Regions from separate parts of the Paenibacillus sp. FSL H3-0310 genome, predicted to be linked through region 4. Evidence: riboswitches for the same ligand, from Rfam matches in the RefSeq annotation. Region 4 holds a riboswitch; each other region holds the start of a gene.

Region 1 (4,264 bases), on a different contig from region 4:
CTCAGAGGCGACAGCATGCCTGAGAACGGCTTCGGAAATATGACGCTGACCGATCTGCGCACGACAGAGGGAACTTCGCTAATGCAAAGAGTGCAATATGTTCAACCTGATGACGGCAATATCAACGATAAGACGCTTCTAAAGGTACATCTTCCTCAGCCTGTTAATGGTGGGGAAAGTGTAACACTTAAGCTTCAGTATGAAGTCCAGCTGCCCAAAATCTTTGCTCGCATGGGTGCTTCAGGTAACTTCGTTATGGCTGGGCAATGGTTCCCTAAGCTTAGTGTATACGAGCCTAAGGGCACACGCGGAGTTAAAGAAGAAGGCTGGGACCTGCATCAGTATCACGGGACCTCTGAGTTTTACAGTGATTTTGGCATCTTTAATGTAACGATTGCCGTTCCTTCCAACTATACGGTGGCTGCGACCGGATTTCCTGTAAAAAATGCCAAGCTCAAACAAGATCAAAAAATATATCAGTTCTACGCCGATGATGTCCACGACTTCGCTTGGGCTGCATCCCCTGATTTTACAGTAGCAGAGGAAGCTTTCTCTACGCCGGAAGTGCCTGGAGTACGAATTAAGGTGTATCTCGACCCACTGCACAAAGACTTACAAGAGCGTTACCTTCAAGCTGCCAAGGCTGCCCTGACCTACTTCAGCAAATGGTATGGCCCTTATCCCTACTCTACGCTGTCTATTATCGTCCCACCTAAGGAGGGAAACGGCGCTGGAGGAATGGAATATCCTACCCTTATTACAGCCTTTGGGGCCGCAGATTCTTCGCCAGATACCTCACTTGAAAGAACCGTCATTCATGAGATCGGCCATCAATACTTCTACGGTATGGTAGCCAGCAATGAATTCGAGGAGGCCTGGCTGGATGAAAGCTTTACTTCCTATGCCGAAGACAGACTTATGGAACAAGAATACGGTATCAAGTCTAATTTGCCTTTACAGGCCAGCCTGGTAACTATACCTGAGCCGTTAAATCTGGAAACGTGGAAATATGCAGGGGCGGATTCCTATAGCCGAAATGTTTATATCCGCGGCAAGCTTGTACTTAAAGATATCGAACGCCAGGTAGGTACCAAAGCAATGAACAACATCATGTCCTCCTACGCTCGTAAGTTCCGTTTCCAGCATCCCGCTACGTCAGATTTTCAGAAAGTCGTTGAGAAGGTAACCAAAAAATCATGGCAGGCCTATTTCGATGATTACATTTATGGTGATGGTGCGCCTGACTTCTCAGTAGATACGATTACTTTTAAAAAAAATAACAGCGGCGATGCTCAAAGCTACGAATCATTAGTGAAGATTTCAAATAAAGGGAGCCATTACGTTGATGTTCCCGTGAAATTCACATTCGCCGACAGCTCTTCGGTGCAGCGGGTCTGGAACGGTGAAGGAGCAGAGACTACGTTTCAATTGTTAAGCGATAAGCCTCTTCTCTCTGCTGAGATTGACCCTGAGCATTCCATCTTATTGGAGAGCAAACATTTAAACAACTTTAGGCTGGCGGAAATAGAGCCCAAGACGCTCTCTCGCTGGACGTTAAGTGTAACTAAACTACTTGAAACCGTGCTCGGAACTCTTGTCTGGTGAGGTGAATGATTGTGAGAACATCGATAACCCGCGGCTGGCAAAGCATGAAGGAGCAATTTTATATTTTAATTCTGCTCTTCATCTACCGACTGCTCTGGGGCTACTTTATGTATGGTTTCATCCGATCTGCTATTATTCCAATTCTACTGCGCTATCCAGATAAAGACGCCGGCGGCAGCGGTATGGGCAGACTGTTGTATTATATCGAGGGACAGTTCAGCTTGAATACTGACCCTGCGATACGCACTTGGTTATGGATGCTTCTAGGACTTGTTGTCTTGCGACTTCTGCTTTCTCCTTTCATAAGGGCAGGATTGCTGCATGAGCTGCACCAGGAGCGAAAGGGCGAGCGCGGGTTGTTCTTTTTCCCCGGCATGAAGATCTATGGACTACCTGTCTTAGTCTTTAGCCTAATCGAATGGGTGCTGACCCTGCTGCCGCTTTACTGGCTTGCTCCAAAAATGTACGGGCTGTTCTTATCCTCTTTGTTTAACTACACTTTGTTACTTCATTTAGTACCATACGTATTGGCATGGCTTATATATATTTTTATCGTGCGCCTGTTTCTTCTATATATGCAGTTTGGTTACACCGGCGGTACAGGAATGTTCTCCTCACTGTTCATCTGCTTGCGGTCACTGATTCCTGCTATAGGTGTTTCCATTGTACTTGGTGCGGGAGGCTTGCTCTTACTGCTAGTGTGCGGACTGACGGGTCTGTTCTGTCCCGGCCTGCCGGCACTTATAATACGGCAAATCTCACCACTACCTTCTACGCTCTTAAAAATGTGGGGAATCTCTGCACAATATCATCTATGGTGTAGCAAAGCATTTCCACAATAAATTAACCTTATTTGACGTAATAAAAAGGTCCCAATTCCTGTATTCAGGAGCTGGGACTTTTTCTCATTACGGATAACTTAAGAGTATTTGCAAAATCATAAAAGCTCTGTTACAATAAGTCCTGTGCTATTAGTAACAATTTTGTAATCAATTGAAACGATTCCTACATAACTAAATGTATTTATCGTAAGTGTAACTGTCGAAACGTCATTCTCTTGGTGCTTAACACGCCTAATTCCTTTGCACCGGGAAGTGGGGGAACCATATTTTGGGTGAATTGATCTCGCTTTACAGGGATCATAGGGAATCTTCTACCGAACCCTTAAGCTAACCTCGCAGGCCTTGGAAGGAGTACATCTTTTGAAAAGACATAATTTAAGAAAAAAATGCGTCGCTGCGGCGCTAGGACTTGTAATGGCATTATCTATTGGTGGAGGAAGCGCCTTTGCCGACTCTAAGATGGACACTGTAATCTCAAAGACTATTGGAGTTGCCTATAAAACCGGAGGTACAAGCACTGCCGGATTTGATTGCTCTGGATTTACAAAATATGTATTCAAGAATGTGGGTCTTACTTTACCTCGTACATCAAAAGCTCAATATAGCGTTGGAACTGCTGTATCCAAAAGCAATCTGCGTTCTGGTGATCTAGTGTTCTTTAACACACTTGGCAATGGAGTATCCCATGTCGGCATTTATGTTGGAAACGGAAAATTCGCACAATCGTCCTCTTCGCGTGGAGTGACCATCACTTCACTCAGTCAGGCCTACTGGGCCAATCGTTATGTTGGCGCTAAAAGAGTAATGAGTACTTCAGCTTATCAAGCTGTAGCCTTCGATTGAAACCTTCCTCACAACTATAACCTCATAATTACAACTATATGAACCTGAATCTGATTATTCCCGTAATCAAATTCGGGTTTTTCTTTTTTCCATAATATATTTTTACACTAATAGAGCCCAATTGAAACACGTTTATTTGATAAAAATTGCAATTATATTAAAAATTAGGTCATTATTAACGCTTACATATGCCTTTCTACCGTAAAAATGCCAATTTTTCTGCATTAATATGTTAAAAACGATTGCCAAGCGGCTTTCTGTTTGTTACAATTAGCGCAGTGAGATTTTAGTAACATTTTTGTAATCATTAAGTTGTTATTTACAAAGGTTTTGTCATGTATTGATTACAAGCTAATCCTAATCAACAGTATGAGCCGAGTTTCCTAACTATTAGGAAAACGGGGGAACCAACTTTGGGTGAATTGACCTCCATTATATAGAGGGGTCATAGGGGACCTTCAACCGAACCCTTAAGCTAACCTCGTAGGCATTTGGAAGGGGTATACACTTTTGAAGAAGAAGTTAGCAGCAGCAGTACTAAGCTTTTCCATCATCCTCACCATCGGAGCAGGAAGCGCTTTCGCAGATTCCAAAATGGATAAAGTGATTGACAAGGCCATCGGTACTAAATACGTATCCGGCGGTATATCCACTAACGGATTTGATTGCTCCGGATTTACAATGTATGTGTTTGATAAGATTGGCATTAACCTTCCACACCAATCAGGTTCCCAATATCAAATGGGCACAGCAATCTCCCGTGATGATATAAGAGCCGGAGATCTTGTATTCTTCAATACAAGTGGCAAAGGTGTCTCCCATGTCGGCATTTATGTCGGTGAAGGTAAGTTCGCACACGCTTCTACCTCACGCGGTGTTACGATTAGCTCTCTGAGTGATAGCTACTACGTGAAACGCTACGTTGGTGCTAAGCGCATTATGAGCACAGACGCTTACCAATCGGTTGCTGCTGA
Region 2 (4,264 bases), 3.2 Mb from region 4:
TCACAGGTGGGGTCCAATATTGCTCATTCCCAGGCAGGTCATCGAACCATTCGGCGTCCTTTGGACAATCTAGAATCATAAATTTTCCGTACTCCTGATCTCTGGATTGATGGTATTTGAGATAGGCTTTCCCGTTATCAATGGCGAGAATTTCTATTTTTCCTGAGGTGTGGCTCATGGATAAGCGTACTCTTTTGCCAAGTCCTGAGGTTCTGGCTTTGGCTTCTTCTACAATTTGATAGACTTGCTCGAGCGGTAATACGAAATCCCGGTTTCCGGCAACGGGCCGGTTCACAAAGAAATAGTAGGGTGTAACGCCAGCCCATGAAAGCCGGTCCAATAGTTCCCCTAAAATAACGGGATCATCGTTGATGCCTTTGAGGATGGGAGTCTGATTTACGACAATTGCCCCTGCGTTGTGGAGAGCTTTAAATGCTTTTTTGGCTTCAGGTGTGATTTCACGAGGATGATTGATGTGCGCCATAACATAGATTCGTTTGTCTTCGGTAGAGTAAGTACGAATCAGCTCCAGCAGCTCTTCGTCTTCAGAGATCCGCATCGGATTAAATACGGGTATCTTCGAACCTAGTCTAATGATTTTAACATGCTCAATGCTTCTTAGATTTTCAATAATGGATCTTAGCTTCGGTGTGGAGAGAATTAAACTGTCCCCGCCCGTAAGAAGTACGTTGTTAATCTCCGGATTCTTTGCGATATACTCCAAGCCCGGAGAGACATCAGCCATCGCCTCTTTCACGTCATTTCGAAACAGACGCTTACGGAAACAGTAGCGGCAATAAGCCCCGCAGACCTCGGATACAATCAGTAGTGCAGTGGTTCTATACTTGTGCTGACAACCAGGTACCACATAATTCGTGTCCTCATCGGAGGCGTCCCAGCGCCCATACTCCAGCAGTTCACCTTCGTTAGGAATAACCAGCTTACGGATGGGATCATCTGGATCATCCCAGTTAATCAAAGACAGATAGTAGTCATTTACACGAAAAACAAATTTGTCTGTAATTTCTTTCAGATTCTCTTTTTCCAGCTCAGACAACATAGCTATTTTGTTAATATCCGTGAAGTACTTTACCTTTTGCACGTACATCTCTCCTTTGTCTCGTAGTGTGAGAAATGAGGGAGCCTTAGTGTCAAAGGCCAATCTACTGCCAGCAGGGTCCAAAAAAGCACAAAAAGAGACCCTTAGCAAGGGTCTCTGGTTATGTAAATAACATGAAAAGCAGACCCATCCACTGCTGACGAGGTTAGCTGACGGACTCGGGTAAGATGGTACCCTACATTCTAATGCTCAATGATTCGCCCCAATTAACTGGTTCCCCCGCTTTTCAACTGTAAAAGTTGGAAATTAAGCGTAGATAAAGTATACCCTATGAAGTTTTGAAAAGTCAAAAGAGAATCCTAGATTCACCCTCAATTGCTAGCGCTACTTCCGCCGAGTAGTTTAGGCAACAGCGTTAGCAGCTTCTCCCGGGTTAACGCATCACTAGAGTTCCATTTGCTTCCGTCGAGCAGATAAACATGTCCCTGACGTACTGCCGGGAGAGTGTTCCAAAGTGAGCTGTCTAGTAATCGTTCCATCGCAGCTCGCGAGTCTTTGCGTTCCGGAATGAACATGAAGATATGATCTCCGGCGTAGGCAGGCAGTCGTATTGGATCAACTTCGGCGAACCCTAACTCTTCGTCCAATATGGCTTGGATCTCTTCGGTCGGTTGTAAACCAAATGGGGCATAAAGCGCAGTGGAGAATCCGGACATTCCCATAGCATATAGATGATCTCCATGATCATAGACCAAAGCAGAGGCGGTTTCTCCAACTTGGAGAGTTGTCGAGTAAAGCTGCTGCCACATGGCAGCGTTTTTGATTGTGAATGACTCCAGCCATGCTTCGGCTTCGCGCTGTTTACCTAGCCAACTGCCTAATGTCCGCATTCGGTTGTCGAGAGGCGCAAATGAATCAAAGGTGAGTGTCGGAGCGATACCAGAAACTGCTCTGTAGGCTCTTTCATCACTATTTGCCAAAATGATCAAATCTGGGTTTAGGGAAGCGGTTAACTGCGGGTCCAGTGGAAACCCGACGTTGGCGAGCTTCTTAAGCCGATGTTTATAGACGCTGTTCCGGGCGAACGCTTCATCTCCACCGATAGGCTTTACACCTAACGCGAGAAGGTCGCCAAGTGTCTCGCCATGATAGACAATACGTTTCGCTCGTTCAGGAATTTCCACCTCATGACCCGTCCAATCCTTGACGGTAAGCTTACGACCTTGCTGATGTGCATATTGTCCGGGTGTAACGCCGGTTTTTTGCCGAAAGCGGCGGCTGAAATAGTATTCATCCGAGAAGCCGACCAGTCTGGCGATTTCCCGCAGTGGTTCAGTCGATTCCTGCAGGAATCGTTTGGAATGATTAATACGCAGATCCGTCAGGTATTCAAGCGGCTTTTTACCCGTAAGCTGCTGAAAGATCGGTGTATATTGCCAGATTGATATTCCCGCCAGTTCAGCTAACTGCTTCACGGTGATACTCTCTGTATAATGCTCCTGAATGAATGTTATGGTCATTTCTACGGATTCCGTAGGACTTGGCAGGTGTTTGGAAGGGTAATTATGCTCAAAAAGTAGCAGCAGCAATTCTTGGAATTTTAATTGTCGCTTAAATTGTTGTACATCATCGGTGTTATTCCTGTTCATGAGCAGGTCTTCGACTAGTCGGATTACCTTGGTGAACGGGTGCACAATTAACTCCCGTCTGCCGGAAAGCAGCTCTCCAGAATATCGTTTAGGATGCTCGGTTGTATAGATTGCTGTAAAGGTGATGAGGTAATAATACAACGTCAGCTCCTGGTTGTCCGTACTATAGGAGATTCCAGGAGATAGTAGATAACATTTATCCGTACTTAGTATCACGCTTTGATCATCGAGGTTCAATTGTCCGTTCCCTCCAGTAAATATGAGAAGGGTATAGTCCTGGTTTGTACGCGTTATAGAGCTTGAATCGGCAGCTTGAATCATCAGTTCGGCCTCGTTTAGCTGAAATAGCAGAGAGTGGAGTGGGGGGCAGGACGATGATGTATGCAGCATGGGTTCAGCCTCCGTTCATTTGGTGAGAATGATTATCAATGAATTCATTGTATATAAAAAAAAGAAGCATATCAACAGCTGTTGACATGCTTCTTGCAGTTTTTTATCAGCCTTGTGTTAAACTCTTCATCACAGAAGGTTATTTCATATTCAATAGCTGTGGAATTTCGCCAAGCAGCCATTCTCTTGTTGTCGCATCACTTGAAGTCTTCATGATGTCTTGTGTATAGACATAACCGTTCTTGACGGCAGGAAGGCTCTTCCAGATAGGGCTCTTTAATAGATTCTCTGTGGATTGTTTTGCTTCTTCTGCCACTGGAGTCAAGAGGAATATCCGGTCTCCGGCATATTCTTTCAGGACTTCCATGGATACTTCCTGGAACCCTTTACCTTCATCAAGGATCTTCTGAATAGCTGGAGTTGCCTTGAAGCCATTCTCCCCATAGAGTACCTGTGAAAGTCCGGTTGCTGCCATTATAAACAGTCTGTCTCCTGGATAATAAGTGAAGACCGCAGCCGATTCGCCCTCTTTCATGCCTGCGGATTTCAATTGCTTCCACATGTTCTCTTCAGCGGTTTTATACTGCGCAAGCCATGCTTCTGCTTCAGTCGTTTTCCCAACAATTCCACCAATGTCCAGCATACGTTCCTGGAGTGGGGCAAAGGTATCAAATATTATAGTGGGTGCAATTTTGGAGAGCTGTTCGAAATCAGCTTCATCTGTGCCCGCATAGATGATCAGGTCAGGCTGAAGTTCCAATGTTTTTTCCAGATTGATAGGGAAGCCTACATCCTCCACACCTTGTAATTGATCTTCAAAAACCTGGCCTTCGCCCATAGAAAGAGGATAACCTACCGCCTGCACACCAAGTGCGAGCAAATCGCCATAAGTTTCTCCAGAATAGATAATTCGCTGCGGATTCACCGGAATCTCTACAGTATGCCCTATGTAATCTGTATAGGAGCGGGTAGTCGCTGCTGCTTCATCTGTACTGCTATCTGAGGGTTCTGCTGAAGGTACTGCGGTTGCAGCGGAAGAGTTCCCGGTTGCGTTTGCCGTACTATTGGCAGAGGATTGTTCCTTTGAGTTTCCGCACGCCAGTAGCAATGTACTCAGCAAAAATAGTACACATACCACAGCGAAGGACTGTCGTACCTTGTTCAT
Region 3 (4,264 bases), on a different contig from region 4:
GTTCAAGGCGTATTGACTGGTGTTGCTATAGTGGGGATGTTGGCGGGATTGTGGATGTACGGTAAGGCGCGTAAGAGTAAAGCGTAATAGTAGGCACTGAGTTTTCGGGGGTATCCTAACAGCCGTTTATGGTTGCTGGGATATCCCCGTTTTTGAGTTGGCAATCTCTTTGTATACGAGCTGATATAGCTAACGGACCCAGCAGCACTTAAATGCAGCAATCATCGAGATTTAGCAAGATATCGGACACTATAGTTGCTATTGGCATGAAAAATGGTGAATTAGTAGCTCTTTTAACCAAATAGTTGCACTGGAGTCCGATACTATGCTCAAAAGGCGATAAACGTGTAAGTAACGTCATCTGGGTCCGTAAGCCTTGGTGGAAGATGATTAGGGCTTGCTTTAAGACGATCCAAGACGTTCATCGCTCGGGATTTCTACTGGAGTCCGAACGCCGGCCATATTTGTGGAAAAGCTTCAATTAAAGGCTCCTGAGTCCGTTAGATGCTTCATGCGCTTAAAGATTGTCTGAATTCTAGTCAGTGACTAAATTATAGAAAGATTTGCGCTCGTTAGTATATCCGTTTGGGTGGTCATCTGCTCCCGTAGAGCTCTAAGCTGTGTTTTCAGTGCGGGAACACTTTTTTGCAGAATAATGCTTATTTGAGAAAGAGGCAGCTTTAGGCCGTACCACATGACCTTCACAAGCTGTTCCTCCCAAGGTAATGCCTTAGCCGATAGAAGGGAGCGCCGGGCAAAAGAATCAGCACACTGGTGAATACAAGTGCGGTAAGCGTGGATAGAGAATAACTGAGGATCAAAATCATCCTGACGATATATTTTATGAAGCTCTGTGAAGGTGCGGATAGTAATCTTGTCTGCCTCATTAGATTGTTCTAACAACATGGAACTAAGTACGTAGACTTCATTAGTATACTTTTGAACACACTCTGCAAATTTAGTACTGTAGGTGGACTCGGGAGGTAAGGGGTCAGGCATGGTGAACACGATCCTTTCAGATTGAGAGATTTGCTTGAATCTATAATATAGAAAAGTAAGAGATGGATTTATTGATGAGATCGGCGGTGTCTGGTTCCGGGCAACTGTGTTTCTGCTGGGAGGCAGTGGATAAAGCTTTTGAAGGCTTGTAGTAGAGCCGTTCACTTCTGGAATTGCTCCCCCCTGCTGCAACACTGTACAGACGCCCTTGCTGAATATGCCCTGCCAAGGATTTACCCTGGAGCTTGGCCTTTAAATCCTGCAAAGCACCCTGAACTAGCTCAAGCTTAACCTGCTCCCAATCTGAACCTTCGCGGCGGACCTTGTCCAGCGCTTCTTCAAGACGGCAATGACAGATGGCCCGTAAAAAAGAACTCCATTTAATGAGATCGAAATTTTTGGTGTTGGCAGAGATCAGACAAGCCCCCCAACTGCAGCCTCCCTTACAGGTGAGCTTCAGAATACCATAACGGCAGCCTTCAGCTCCTTCCATTCCATAGTGAATAGGCTCGGGTTCATCCAATACAAATACTTCAATGCGGGATAGTCTGCGCTGGTCCATAGTAGGGTTCCTCCTTAGATTTCCAAAAGCTTTAAGTCTACATGATGAGTGACACTAGCCCTTTCTACACAAGCGAGCATTTCCATTTTATTCTCACAGACTGCGGTATGCTCTAGCCATAGTCGGAACTTCTCTTTTCGTATAACAGATAGATGTAAGGGAAAGGTGCTGCGGGATCTCAAGACATACCAACCGGCGCTTACATCTTTCCAAGGCTCCTTGAAGGCTGTAAACCACGGGAGCTTTTGGTGTGATGACCAATCCTGCTGCTGCTGTTGTTCTCGAATTTTTTTATATATCTCATATACAATCTTAGAGTCTAAACAGTCTTTACAAGAAGAAGGTGTGCTGAACTGGCGAAGGGCTTGGATCTGGTTCTGGCCAAATGCATAGCCTACAATGTACCTGTGATTATGTTCTTCGAACCACAAGGCCCCGAAACAAACGTAATTTAGACTTATCGGCTCAAGCAGCCCTTGATGTATCCCTAAATAATAGTGCTTCAAAACATTCACCCCATCCAGCGTGCTATCACCTAATAAGCTCAGGTAACGCAAAAACCGCAGCAAGAGGAGGACCTCTGCTGCGGTTTTGGATTACAGGCAGATATACCTGGGCCAAAGCGTGGCGGATCAAGGGTCTCTCTCTTTACGCTTACGAGGTTAGCTGTCGGATTCGGACGGTGAGAGTCGCCCTACCTATTGAGACTTATGCAGTCTCCTTTGGATTCACCCCAAGTAGGCCAGGTGGCCTGATGGTTCCCCCGTTCCCTGCGAATGCAGGAACTCAGCGTTGATTGTTTTTCATGAATTAGATTCAACCCGAATCATACTCTTTTCAAGATTTTCTGTAAAAAACGGAAAATGTTCTTTTAGAGCAATTTTAACCATATCCTGCCGACTACGACTGAAAAACGAGGTAAATAGGTATTTATGGCGTGTTATCGCGCCTCTTTCTCGCTCAGCCTCAGCTTCTTGCGTTTCTACCTATAATGGGAATTTGCAGTATTTTCGCTCTAAAAAGGTGAATAAAATCACATGTATTATAGATAGCGATTAAACGCTCCAAACTCGAGTAAACAAGAGATATAGAGAGATTAGATATCAAGTAAGCGCTATCTAATGGGAAAATAGTTTTTAATTTGCATTATTTTGGCATCATTCAGGTTTTACAAGTCTTCGTGCATAAGAGTATGATTACTCCTGTTTCAACGACAATCGAATATTTGATCCGCTTAATTTCCGGTAAGGAAAGCGGGGGAACCAACAATCGGCAGCCGATGTGAGAGTCGGAAGCCGATTATGGGGTGAATCCTGTAGAGGGTGTGAGTGAGCTCGCATCTATACAGGTAGGGCGACTCTCACCGCCCGAATCCGACAGCTAACCTCGTAAGCGTATGGAGAGAGGATGAGTGCAATGTGACCGCTAGCGAGCCACAGAGGAGATCCTTTGTGGCTTTTTGCTGTGCTCTTAGAAGCAAAGCATTTATGGAGGCCTCCCCTAAGAGGTCGCTAAATTCATCATTAGCGGTATTTGTAAGGCAGCGTCTAATGACGTGACACAACCGAGCTTTAGGTTGTGCCCGAAAATGACGATAGGTCAACATCCTTTCGGAGATTTTCGTTGCCTCCTTGTTGTAAATGAGCAGGAGGAGAAAAAAAGATGACGGATCAGAATGAATATGTGCTTGTATGTGCGCCTACAAAGGCGGGAGAACATTTCATTAAACTTCTGAAGTTCAGGGGTATTAAGATGGCGGGATTAACCAACAATGTGGCTGAGAAAGCTTTACTTGAGGAGCTCGGGATTGAGCAGGTTATTCTAGTGGATACCCGTCATCAGAGCACTTGGTTTCGCCCATCGTTCCCGGTAGGCAGGGTATATCTGTTTGAGAGCAGCTTTCCGCTTTGCTGCCGCTATATTCAGATGTGCCGTACCTGGACGACACAGCCGATTTTTGTGATTACAAGTTCAATAAATCCTAGATTGGTCTATAAAAGACTTGGTGCGAGCTATGTAATCTATTCCCATAGTGGTGATGCTGATTTTCTAATCGATAGATCACCTCATCAAGGATAATGGAAGGAGTGCGGAAGATATGGTGGATCTGTATATGGTGGCTTCGTTAGCTGTAATTTACGGGTTATTTTATGGCTTTATGCGCTGGTGCGCAGGTGTAGTTGAGGATACGGGGAGGGATAAGCTGTGATTCTAGTAATCGCTGTTACCCTACTGTTGTTTATATATCTGGTTTACGCGTTGATTCATCCTGAGAAATTTTAAGGAGGGGCATTCATGGGCATTTTGCAAATAGTCGTCGTAATTGTAATTCTCATCTTGCTGGTCAAGCCGATGGGAACGTATTTATATCATGTATTTTCTAACGAACCGAATCGTACGGATCGCTGGTTTGCAGGCACAGAGAAAGGTATTTATAAGCTGATCGGCCTGAAAAAACGGGACGGAATGTCCTGGAAGAAGTATGCACTCAGCTTTGTTTTAACTAATATCGTACTGGTTGCTTTCAGTTATATTTTTCTAAGATTACAGCGGGGATTGCCGCTGAACCCGAATGGAATTGCCGATATGGAACAGACGCTTTCATTCAATACGGTGATCAGCTTTATGACCAATACGAACCTGCAGCATTATAGCGGGGAGACGGGACTATCGTATTTTTCACAAATGGCAGTCATCACGATG
Region 4 (4,264 bases):
TAGGCTTCTGTGGTGGATTAAATCGATAGACGATGTAAGCGACTATGAACGGCATAATAATCGCGAAGATACCCGCGCCTACATTTACGCTCTCCTTCATAAAGATCAGCGTAGCGCCCATCAGGATGCTGTCAAACACGACGTGGCTGAACATGACAGCAATAAACCCGTAACGAAGGAAAATATAGCTGAACAGTAGCCCGATTACAGTCAGCTCAATGGGACGGGAGCTGATGGGATAGATCGGATATAACGTATGGCCAAACGCCCAAACCAGCGTGGTGATCAAGCAAGCGATAAAAGTGTTCCGGAACACCTTTTTCAGCATAGGAATTCCGAAAAAGCGATAAATGGCTTCCTCAGATAAACCAGCGAGCCATGCGACGATAGGCAGAAGCCAAGCATATCTCATGTTATAAGGAGATTGGGTGGCGTCTGTAGTAGACCAATTGTGCAAGGTAAACGATAATATGATGAACATAACCGTCTGCACCCCTAGCAGAACGAAAGCCCAGATGTATCCAGCCCGGATACTGTCCAACACATATTGTCCATAGCCGGGCTCTTTGGCGCGGGGCCAAGGGTTCATGCCTTCCTCTTTTCGCCATAGGCCATTACCGCCCACTAAAGAGAAGTAGAGCAAGGAGGACATCAGCAGGCTGTACAAAGCATAAATGATAAACATAATGACAGAGGTAATCTGTGCTTCTAGCCCTTCGCCCGTTGATTCAGGCAGCATATTATAGGTGCTGATCATCATGATTACAAAATAGGCTGAGCTTAGGAATACTCCACGTTTAAAGGAAGTATGCTCTCTTCTAAGAATACTGTAGACGAGTGCCAGAATTCCTAAAATCAGTGTGGGTATACCGTAACCGAATAATGTTAGCTTTTCCGCTAAAGAGGTCTGTCCTTGTACGTAGGAGGTATGCCAAGCTGGTGCAGTGAATCCGGCATTAAAGCTGGATACCTGCTCTCCACTGAAATCAAAATAATAGTGCAATAAGGATTCGCCGACCTGAACAGTACTATCCGTATACACTAGCCCATGGCTTCCTGTATTCGATTCAATTTGTAGCTTGGCAGGATTTACTTCCCATTCCTGAAGCCAAGGACGAGCAAGATTCTCCTTCTGCGCTAGAGTGAGGTCAGCTCCCTTGTCCTCTTTTGCACCAACGGAAGCGATGCCTGACCCCTCTTCGGAGGTAACTTTTGCAGCCTTTGAGAAAGCGACAATCTTACCGTTATACATATTGAGGTCAACGATGATTTGCGGCTCTTGCTCCGCTGAAGGAGTAAGCGTTGCACGAAAGACATCAAAAGGATATTTTTGATCCAATTTTTTCTTGGTGTAGTCCTCCACAAGCTTCTCGCGAGACATATAACCATAAAAGGAAGAGTCCGTCTGGTAAAGTACATTCCATTGATCGTTTGGTGCTTCGGTGTAGTTGAGCTTTTGTTCTGCGAATAATATGGCTTGATCACGGGCTTCTGCCTTGCTAATGACGGTGGTATCTTCACCTGTAGGACTACTAAGCAGTGAAGGGGAAATCTGAAACATAATAAATAGAATAAGACCGATAATGCCCGAGATGATGAGCCTCTTGGAGAGGGCACGTTGCTGTAAGGGCTGGCCGACGGGATTCATGTAACGCCTCCTTGTTATGTACTGTGACAATGTTATGTTCCATTATAGTATTAGTGCCTGGTTGGTTACAAAAAACATTATATGTTCTTTTTATGGGTAATAGAGATAGTATAGAATAGTCATGTGAATTTATACCATGAATTTTATCGTGTTCATTTCTGCACGAATGATGAGAATCGGTGTAATTGCAGGGAAAACACGGAAAAGTGATGAGAAAAGGCACTCCTTTTGATGCAGTCTCTTTAAACCGCATTTTTTCATGTGAATGAGCATTAATTGTGTCTTTGTGAATTCACTAAATAACGTATATAATTTGTATGCAATTGTATAGTAGCCGAATTTCTGGTGAAAACGGGGGAACCATAAGAAGTGATGAAAAGTGGAGTGTACACGATAAATGGCACTTTCATCAGGGGTGAATTTCGTTCTGGGAACGAATAGGGCAGCCTGCACAGTCCGAATCCGACAGCTAACCTCGTAGGCTAATTTACTGCAGGAACCAAGTCAGCATTGGTTTTCCAGTGCTTTTTTTGTTGGAATTTTTGATAAGAAGGTGAGCAAAGTGGCTTCACAGTTTCGCAGGATTTCTGAATTTAAGTTTCTGAAGCTCTCGCCACCGCAGATACTGGTGCTTGGTTTTGCATCGATCATTCTGATAGGGGCCCTGCTGCTTATGCTGCCCATCTCAAGCACAAGCGGGAATTCCGTGGAATTTATTGATGCATTATTTACTTCAACGTCGGCAACCTGTGTTACAGGGCTTGTTGTGCTGGATACCGGAACTTCGTTCACGATTTTTGGGAAAACCGTAATTATGATCCTGATCCAGATCGGCGGCTTAGGTTTTATGACCATGGCCACTCTATTTTCACTGGTGTTAAAGCGTAAAATATCTTTGCGGGACAGGCTAATCCTACAGGAAGCCATGAATCAAGGCTCTATGGAAGGAATTGTGCGACTGATCCGGAGAGTCCTCATATATTCTCTTGTCATAGAAGGCTGTGCCGCTGTGCTGCTGTCTATTCGCTGGGCTTTTGATATGCCGTTGGGAAAAGCGATTTATTATGGCATATTTCATGCGGTGTCTATGTTTAATAATGCGGGGTTCGATATTTTTGGGGATTTTCGCAGTTTAACTGATTATGTATATGATCCGCTTGTGAATATTATTGTGATGTTTCTGATTGTCTCCGGCGGGATTGGTTTTATTGTAATGTCAGATCTGGTGGAGTTTCGGGTAACCCGCAGGCTGTCTCTACATAGTAAAGTTGTCCTGTCCACCAGTACAGGGCTGATTCTGATCGGAGCTTTGGTTATTTTTATATTTGAGTTTACTAACACTCGTACCCTGGGTTCACTGAATTTCGGCGGTAAAATATTATCGGCCTTCTTTCAATCCGTGTCTCCCCGTACGGCTGGCGCGAACACAGTAGATATTGCTGGACTTCGGCAGGCTACACAATTTTTTATAGTGATTCTTATGTTTATTGGTGCTTCTCCGGGCTCAACGGGCGGGGGGATTAAGACAACAACCTTTACGATGATGATTGGTGCTGTAATTGCTATGCTGCGTGGACGGGAAGATGTTGTGTTGTTCCGTTATCGGCTGGCTCAAGAGCGCATCTACAAGGCATTAACGATCACGCTGCTGGCTTTGTTGTTAATCGCCTCTGTGTCGATGATACTCTCCACAACTGAAGACAGTAATTTCTTGGCAATCTTGTTTGAGACGACCTCCGCCTTTGCTACGGTAGGACTGACTATGGGGCTAACTCCGGAACTGTCAGCGATCGGTAAGATTCTACTCTGTCTGACGATGTTTGCAGGTCGGCTAGGTCCACTAACCTTAGCGTATGCACTCGGTCCCAAACAGGGTAAACCACTGTATAAGTATCCGGAAGGTAAAATAATTATTGGATAGGAGTTAATTAGAAATGAAAGCACAGCAATTTGTAGTAATCGGCTTAGGTCGCTTCGGTTCAAGCCTGGCGCTTGAGCTGATGGAAATGGGCTACGAGGTGCTCGGCATTGACCACCATGAAGAACGCGTGGAGGAAATGAGCGATCAGCTGACGCATACGGTAGTAGCAGATGCTACAGATGAGGGAATTATGCGCTCGCTTGGTGTACGGAACTTTGATTGTGGGATTGTTGCGATTGGTGACAATATGGAGAGAAGCATTCTGGCGGCCATTTTGTTGAAGGAGATTGGAGTCAAGCAAGTGGTGGCTAAGGCAATCTCTATCCTTCATGGCCGCGCACTGTCGCGGCTGGGGGTTGATCGGGTTATTTTTCCGGAGCGGGATATGGGGATTCGTGTGGCACATCAGCTGGTGACGCCCAATTTGCTGGATTATATTGAACTGTCCAAGGATTATAAAATTGTCGAGCTGACCGTACCGTCCTGCATGAACGGCAGAAGCTTGTCTGATTTAAATACAAGAGCTAAATATGGCTGCAGTATTGTTGCCCTAAATAGGGAAAGCGGAATAATCGTCGCTCCAACTGCCCATGATTATTTAAGTGAAGGCGATGTTATGGTACTCATTGGTCCTAATGAAAGTATTGACCGTTTTGAGAGTGAAGTTGTGAACCAAGAATCATAGGAAAAGAAGC

Evidence for each region. A riboswitch is a leader RNA that binds a small molecule or an ion and turns the genes downstream of it on or off. The one in region 4 is predicted to bind cyclic di-AMP.
Region 1: linked by a shared signal. The riboswitch ahead of MHH63_RS23600 (C40 family peptidase) and the one ahead of MHH63_RS02385 (TrkH family potassium uptake protein) in region 4 are both predicted to bind cyclic di-AMP.
Region 2: linked by a shared signal. The riboswitch ahead of MHH63_RS16950 (KamA family radical SAM protein) and the one ahead of MHH63_RS02385 (TrkH family potassium uptake protein) in region 4 are both predicted to bind cyclic di-AMP.
Region 3: linked by a shared signal. The riboswitch ahead of MHH63_RS21485 (hypothetical protein) and the one ahead of MHH63_RS02385 (TrkH family potassium uptake protein) in region 4 are both predicted to bind cyclic di-AMP.

Annotation. Positions count from the first base shown of each region.
Region 1 covers NZ_JBBODC010000002.1:945,105-949,368, forward strand. Annotated here, with positions in the region: gene MHH63_RS23590 (M1 family metallopeptidase) at 1-1,605, shown strand, start outside; gene MHH63_RS23595 (hypothetical protein) at 1,617-2,447, shown strand; cyclic di-AMP (ydaO/yuaA leader) riboswitch at 2,666-2,804, shown strand; gene MHH63_RS23600 (C40 family peptidase) at 2,862-3,290, shown strand; cyclic di-AMP (ydaO/yuaA leader) riboswitch at 3,653-3,795, shown strand; gene MHH63_RS23605 (C40 family peptidase) at 3,801-4,264, shown strand, end outside.
Region 2 covers NZ_JBBODC010000001.1:3,722,151-3,726,414, reverse strand. Annotated here, with positions in the region: gene MHH63_RS16950 (KamA family radical SAM protein) at 1-1,108, opposite strand, end outside; cyclic di-AMP (ydaO/yuaA leader) riboswitch at 1,240-1,383, opposite strand; gene MHH63_RS16945 (AraC family transcriptional regulator) at 1,432-3,099, opposite strand; gene MHH63_RS16940 (ABC transporter substrate-binding protein) at 3,239-4,264, opposite strand.
Region 3 covers NZ_JBBODC010000002.1:462,111-466,374, reverse strand. Annotated here, with positions in the region: gene MHH63_RS21500 (hypothetical protein) at 1-87, shown strand, start outside; gene MHH63_RS21495 (hypothetical protein) at 547-999, opposite strand; gene MHH63_RS21490 (hypothetical protein) at 1,040-1,561, opposite strand; gene MHH63_RS21485 (hypothetical protein) at 1,576-2,118, opposite strand; cyclic di-AMP (ydaO/yuaA leader) riboswitch at 2,199-2,363, opposite strand; cyclic di-AMP (ydaO/yuaA leader) riboswitch at 2,783-2,972, shown strand; gene MHH63_RS21480 (hypothetical protein) at 3,224-3,640, shown strand; gene kdpF (K(+)-transporting ATPase subunit F) at 3,767-3,844, shown strand; gene kdpA (potassium-transporting ATPase subunit KdpA) at 3,857-4,264, shown strand, end outside.
Region 4 covers NZ_JBBODC010000001.1:494,976-499,239, forward strand. Annotated here, with positions in the region: gene MHH63_RS02380 (CPBP family intramembrane glutamic endopeptidase) at 1-1,648, opposite strand, end outside; cyclic di-AMP (ydaO/yuaA leader) riboswitch at 1,971-2,148, shown strand; gene MHH63_RS02385 (TrkH family potassium uptake protein) at 2,211-3,569, shown strand; gene MHH63_RS02390 (potassium channel family protein) at 3,583-4,254, shown strand.